DNA from 2 places in the Paeniglutamicibacter sp. ORCA_105 genome. Region 2 is predicted to be linked to the other one. Evidence: riboswitches for the same ligand, from Rfam matches in the RefSeq annotation. Region 2 holds a riboswitch; the other holds the start of a gene.

Region 1 (3,400 bases), on a different contig from region 2:
GCAGCCGGAACCTGTCCCTCGACGTCGATGTCCTCGTTGTAGAACGGAATGTCCTCGATGCCGGCGTAAAGGTTCACCTCAACGCCCTCGGGGGCGTTCGCGACGGTGGCCTCAGCCAGCTGCTGGTTGGTGGAACCGTTGCGGAGGGAACCGACGAGGGTCAGGACGGTGGTTGCCATAAGAGGGAGTCTCCTGTTTTTTTGGGGGGGGTGGTGCTTGATGCGTCAATCAATGTCAACCACGCAATGGGCCTCTCGATTCCCCGCACTGCCGTGACGAGCAACACATTGGCGGATGCTCGGAAGCGGCCGCATAGGGAGACTCGTGGGCGTTCTTGCGGTCATTGCCGTGGTGATCTGGATCGTTTCAGCTTTGCAGGACAAGTTCTCGAGGTACACGAGATGAAGTCCGCCACAGATCGGCGATGCCTGGCCGTTATAGCCAGCCCTCGGGATTGACCCACTTGCCGTTAACGATGACCTCGAGGTGCAGGTGCGGGCCGGTTGAGTTGCCCGTGCTGCCAGCCAGGGCGACGACCTCGCCGCGTCCGATCTTTTGTCCCACGGACACCTTGAGGGCCGAGTTGTGGTTGTAGCTGGTTTCCAGCCCGTTGCCGTGGTCGATTTTGACGCGGTTGCCGGAGTGGCCGGCCCATTCGGCCTGCACGACGGTGCCGGCGGCGCTTGCCTTGATCGGCGTACCCATGGGAACTGCGTAGTCCAGGCCGTTGTGGTTCATGTACCCCGGACCGGTCGGGTTCTTGCGGAAACCAAAGCGCGACGTCAACCGGATGCTGTCCACTGGCTGGGCGAGCTTGGTGACTTTTCCGGTGTCAGCGGTGGCGGCGGGCGCCGGCTTGACGTCCTTGGCGACCTTTCCCGCGGCAACGGTCGTGACAGGGGCCGGCTTCTCTTCCTTCTTTTCCACCTTGATGAACTTGCTGGTCACCGAGGCGCGATCGACCGTGAGTTTGTCACCGGCCGGGGCTTTGACATCTGCGACGGCGGTCTGGGCGACGCGCTGGGGCTCCGGGGCAACCTCCTCGGCTTCCTGCGCGGGGGCGGCGGCGAATGCCAGGGCGGACACGGCGGCGACTGCTGCGAGCTTGTGCGCCAACCCGAGGCGGGGGTGCCGGTTCCGGGGCGCGAACTTCCGAACGTTGTCCAGCTTGCCGGCTTCCGCAGGCACCGACTGTGCACCAGATGCGGGAGGGATTTCGGCGTCGGCCATGGTTGAAGCATCCGGGGCCGCTCCATAGCGCAGGCCTGCCACAAAGCGGCGGCCGGCATACTCCGTGGCATTCGGGGATTGCGTGGAATCCGGGACCGCGCCGAGTGCGCGGCGGCCCGACTGCCGGGAAGTGTTTTCGCCGCTCTGTGCGGTGCTCGCGATTTGCTCCGTGGAAGCGTTGGCAGGCTTGGCGTCAACGGGGCCGGACGCGCGGCGGCGCGCGGAATTATGGTGCTGGGTCAAATGTTTACCTCTCATGTATCGCCTGCGAAGTTAGCTGTCGGATTCGAGTCATGAGATCAACTCGGCCGAGCCCGCAAAGGCGGACTCAACTTCACCCCGAGATCCATGGTGCAAGACCAGGATCGGTTGATTGGGTCCTCCGCCCCTACCGGGAATTTTTGCTCCGCGATCCGCCGGTAGGGTTGGGCGAACCGGATCGGGACTGGGTTGCCTAGATGCGACCCGATGTAAAACCCTACGAGGGTAAATACAAAAGTTACAATTCCGTTATCAATCCATGCGGCGGACAAATACGTGGGTGCCGACACCGGTCGATGGCTCCCGCTGCCTCTATCCCGTACACCCGCACAAGTACGGACTTCCGGCCCTTTCCATGGTGACTAGGACCCCGGGCGGACGCCGTCCTCCCACGGCTGCACCAGCAGCTCCGGTTCCATCTGGATGGCAATAGCCAGGAGCTCCCCCGGGACGGTAGCTTAAATGTGATCAAGTAGACGATGGGCCCGGGCTCTGCGGCGGTGCGGATGCTCCCGTCCAAGCCGGTCGTCGGGCCAATTCCCTCCACCGTGGCTCACCACGCCTTCAACCAGTTGCGGATAAGGCGCCAGGTTCAGCAGGTGAAGACCCGCAACACCATCCTGGGTTGGACCTTCTTCCTTAACGGGACCGCTGTGGCCGCGGCGCAGTCCTTGTTGTTGTTCAGGACTATCACCGGGCGGCTCTCGGCGTGGGGAAATAGGAACACTGGCACATCCACGCTTCGGGCAAGAAGGACGACCGTCCCCACCCGCCGGCCTGAAGGGCAAGCGGGTGGGTGGCACCGCGATGCAGGCGCATATTCCGTGCTGCCGCACTGAAAGCATCTCCCGGCCGTCGCCCCCCGGCATCTCGCCGTCGGCGAACATTGCACCGCCGGAATCACGCCCGGGAATATCCTGTTGGCATCCGCGTTAACTTGAGTCAACGGCACTCAAGTATCCAATAGGAGGAAACATGCCAGCATTCTTTGGCCCATCCGGCGCCGGCAACGGCTCTTTCGAGGATTTCCTGGCGCGCTACCTGCAAGGCCAGCGCACCAGCCGCTTCGGGCGCCCCGTCGACATCACCCGGCTGCTCAGCCGCCACACGCACGAGGTACTGACCCGTGCCGCGCAATTCGCCGTTGAACACGGCCACACCGACATCGACGCGCTGCACTTGCTGCGCGTGATGCTCGAGGTCGAGCCCGTCGACGAGGCCCTGCGCCGCTCCGGGGCCGATGCCGGGGCGATTGCCCGCGACGCCGAACAGCGCTTGCCCGAAACCGGGCCGCGACACTCCGAATCCGCTCCCGCGCTGACCCCATCGGCCCAGCGCGCCCTGCTGGACGCCTACCAGGTCGCCCGGGCCTTCGGCTCAACCTATATCGATCCCGAACACCTGTTCCTGGCATTCGTGCTCAACACCGAATCCCCCGCCGGGCAGGTGCTCGGCGCCGCCGGGGTCACTCCACAGTCCCTGCAGGCCGCGGCCGAGGGTGCCGAACAACAACCTTCCGGTGCCGCTCCGACCCAGCGGAAATCCGCCGAGGCCAAGCAGCCCGCCAAGGGTGAGACGCCATTGCTGGAGAAATTCGGCATGGACCTGACCGCCCGGGCCGCCGCGGACGGGCTGGACCCGGTGATCGGCCGCACGCAGGAGATCGAGCAGACCATCGAGATCCTGGCCCGGCGCACGAAGAACAACCCGGTCCTGATCGGCGAGGCCGGCGTCGGGAAAACCGCCGTTGTCGAGGGCCTCGCCCGCGCCATCGTCGCCGGCGAGGTGCCGGATCAGTTGGCGGGCAAGCGCGTGATCGCGCTCGACTTGCCGGCCATGGTCGCCGGCACCCGCTACCGCGGCGACTTCGAGGAGCGCCTGACCCAGACCATGGACGAGATCGCCGCGC
Region 2 (3,400 bases):
ACGCCAGGCCGCCGTTGGCGTTGAGCCACTGCACTTGGGCGTTGAGCGTGACCAGGGTGGACAGGGCCGGGGTGTTGTACGTCTGGTTCAGGCGCGAGTTGTCGATCGCCGTCTTCAGGTTCAGGAAGTCCGGGATCCAACGGCCGGAGGCGGCAATTTCCTCGGCGCGGGCGATGGCCGCGGGGGAGAAGAGCGCAATCCACAAGCCGCCATCGGAGGCGAAGTTCTTCTGCGGGGCGAAGTAGTACACATCTGCCTGCGAGACATCGACGTCCAGTCCGCCGGCTGCGGAGGTCGCGTCGATGAGGACAAGCGATCCTTCGTCGGCGCCTTCAACACGGTGAACCGGTGCAGCGACGCCCGTGGAGGTCTCGTTTTGGGGCCAGGCGTATACATCCACCCCTGCCTCGGCCACGGGAACAGGCCGGGTGCCGGGTTCGGAGACGATGATGGAGGACGGCTCAAGGAACGGTGCCTTGTTGGTGGCGGCGGCGAACTTCGAGCCGAACTCGCCGAAGGAGAGGTGCTGGGCCTTGTGGCGTACCAGGCCGAATGCGGCAATGTCCCAGAAAGCGGTGGATCCGCCCACGCCCAGGACCACTTCGTAGTCGGCCGGGGCGTTGAAGAACGTCTTGAGGCCTTCCTGGATGTCACGGACCAGGTTCTTCACCGGGGCCTGGCGGTGCGAGGTCCCCAGGAGTTGCGTGCCGGCATCGATGAGGGCCTGGATCTGTTCGGGGCGGACCTTGGAAGGTCCTGCGCCGAATCGTCCGTCCACGGGCAAAAGGTCTTGGGGGATGGTCACGCCGGTGCTCATGTTGCTCCTCATAAGGGGGGTTATCCGCTATGGGCACTTCCGATGCGGCAATCCGATGCGCATTGAGGGTGCCCAGTGGTTCAATAATCGCGCACTGGGCGGCCCATTGTGTAATAGCGAGTCGCCAATGTGAACGCGGGTAGAGTGGATCGCGTAGTGATCTCTTGTAACAATCAACCCCTGCGGGAGCTGCAAACGTGTCAGATTTGATCGATACCACCGAAATGTACCTGCGCACCATCCTGGAACTCCAGGAAGAGGGCATCATTGCCCTGCGCGCGCGCATTGCCGAGCGACTGGGGCACTCCGGACCCACGGTTTCACAGACGGTGGCCCGCATGGAGCGCGATGGACTGGTCGTGGTGACCACCGACCGCCACCTCGAACTGACCTCACATGGCGCAGAAGTTGCAACGGGCGTGATGCGCAAGCACCGTCTGGCCGAACGCCTGCTCGCCGACGTCATTGGCTTGGAGTGGGAGTACGTCCATGAAGAGGCCTGCCGTTGGGAGCACGTGATGAGCGAGCGCGTGGAGCAGCGCCTGTTCAAGTTGCTCGGTTCGCCAGAGTCCTCCCCCTATGGAAATCCGATCCCCGGGCTCGAGACCCTGGGAGGGCCAGAACTGGGCGAAATCTCCATACGTGTCCAAAGTCTCGATTCGGCCCTGGTCGACGGGAATCTGGGCCCGGTCCGCGTCGAGCGACTGGCCGAAACCATCCAGGTGGAACCCGAGCTGCTGGTGCAGCTCGATGAGGGCGGCATCCGCCCAGGCGCCCTAGTTACGCTCGAAAGGGCCGGCGATTACGTCGTCGTTCGGGTGCAGGGGATCGAGGGCGCGCTGGAGCTTCCGACGGAAGTCAGCGCCCACGTGTTTGTCCGCCGCATGGATTGATAACGGAATTGTAACTTTGACATTAATCCCGGTAGTGTTTCACGTTGGGTTGCACCTAGGCAATCTAGTCCCGATCCGGTTCGCATAACCCTACCGGCGGATTGCGGAGCAAGAATTCCCGGTAGGGGCGGAGGACCCATTCAGCCGTTCCTGGTCTTGGACCACGGATCTTGGGGTGAAGCTGAGTCCACTATGTAGGCTCTGCCGAGTTGATCTCATGACTCGAATCCGACAGCTAACTTCGCAGGCGATACATGAGAGGTTGACATTTGACTCAGCAGCACACTTCCGGGCGCCGCCGTGCTTCCGGACCCGTTGATGCTTCGCCTGCTGAAGGTTCACTAGAGCAGATCGTGGACACCGCACTGAGTGGTGAAAGCACTTCCCGACGTTCCGGTCGACGCGCCCTGAGCGCGGTCCCTGATTCCGTCGAGGCCCCTGACAACACGCAGTACACCGGCCGCCGCTTCGTAGCAGGCCTGCGCTATGGCGTATCCCCGGACGCGGACGCAATTGCCGCCACCGAAATTCCCGTCGCCCTGGCTGCGCCGGCAGCACCCGTTGCCGCACCGGCCGAGGTCGACGAACTGGACAATGTCCTGAAGTTCGCCCCCCGGGCCCAGCGCCCCCGCCTTGGCTTCACGCACAAGCTTGCGGCAGTCGCCGCCGTTTCCGGTCTGGCGTTCGCCGCAGCCTCTCCCGCAAAGGAAGCCGAGACGGCAGCCGCGGGATCCGAGCGCGTCGCCCAGTCCGTCGTGGTCGACGTCAAGGCCCCGGTCAACGACGAGGTCAAGATCGAGCGCGCCTCGCTGACCAGCGAGTTCACCGAGGAAGACAAGCTGGCAACGGTCTTGACCGCAGCCGGCGGAGACGTCACCAAGCTGGCTGCCGAAGGAGTCTTGGCCCAGCCGGTGGACAGCATCCGGTTGACCTCGCGCTTCGGCCACCGCAAGAATCCGACCGGTCCGGGGTTCATGAACCACAATGGCCTGGACTACGCAGTTCCCATGGGCACACCGATCAAGGCAAGCGCCGCCGGCACCGTCGTGCAGGCCGCCTGGGCCGGCCACTCGGGCTTCCGTGTGGAGATCGACCACGGCAACGGACTGCACACCAGCTACAACCACAATTCGGCACTGAAGGTTTCAGTGGGCCAGAAGGTCAAGCGCGGCGAAGTCGTCTCCTTGAGTGGCAGCACGGGCAACTCAACCGGCCCCCACCTGCACCTCGAGGTCATCGTCAACGGCAAGTGGGTAAACCCCGAGGCCTGGTTATAACGGCAATTGTCACCGTTCCGTGATCAGAACGTGACTTTTGGATTCGCTTCATATATTCTAAATAAGTGACCAGGGATCATCCCTGTTCACCGCCGCGGGAAGTGCCGAGCACTGCCAGCCCACGGTGTCCGTTCAATTACTCGTTTGGCAGTGGCGGGGGACCCACATTCGGTTTCCACACAGGAAGCCTTGGGGTTAAGTGGTTCGGCCTGGCGGCCGGATTGCCGAGTGACTCCCACTCGAACCCGACAGCTCACCTCGCAGGCATCAGGAGAGGCATTACTACGTGACTACACGTCAAGCATTGGGCCGCCACCGCGCGACCCCGGTTCGGACCAACCCACTCGAATCCATCTCGAAGGCAGTTGCCTCGAACGCTGGTTCGGTTGGACGCCAGGCAGCAGTCATTGCAG

Evidence for each region. Region 2 has a riboswitch for cyclic di-AMP ahead of ACIPUB_RS10760 (M23 family metallopeptidase). Riboswitches for the same ligand answer to the same signal wherever they lie in the genome.
Region 1: it holds a riboswitch for cyclic di-AMP, as region 2 does, so the genes downstream of both, ACIPUB_RS02915 (M23 family metallopeptidase) here and ACIPUB_RS10760 (M23 family metallopeptidase) in region 2, are expected to answer to the same signal.

Annotation. Positions count from the first base shown of each region.
Region 1 covers NZ_JBIXLM010000004.1:31,204-34,603, reverse strand. Annotated here, with positions in the region: gene ACIPUB_RS02920 (NAD(P)H-dependent oxidoreductase) at 1-179, opposite strand, end outside; gene ACIPUB_RS02915 (M23 family metallopeptidase) at 436-1,473, opposite strand; cyclic di-AMP (ydaO/yuaA leader) riboswitch at 1,477-1,670, opposite strand; gene ACIPUB_RS02910 (ATP-dependent Clp protease ATP-binding subunit) at 2,467-3,400, shown strand, end outside.
Region 2 covers NZ_JBIXLM010000018.1:55,034-58,433, reverse strand. Annotated here, with positions in the region: gene serC (phosphoserine transaminase) at 1-817, opposite strand, end outside; gene ACIPUB_RS10765 (metal-dependent transcriptional regulator) at 1,015-1,710, shown strand; cyclic di-AMP (ydaO/yuaA leader) riboswitch at 1,796-1,976, shown strand; gene ACIPUB_RS10760 (M23 family metallopeptidase) at 2,064-2,987, shown strand; cyclic di-AMP (ydaO/yuaA leader) riboswitch at 3,115-3,268, shown strand; gene ACIPUB_RS10755 (C40 family peptidase) at 3,274-3,400, shown strand, end outside.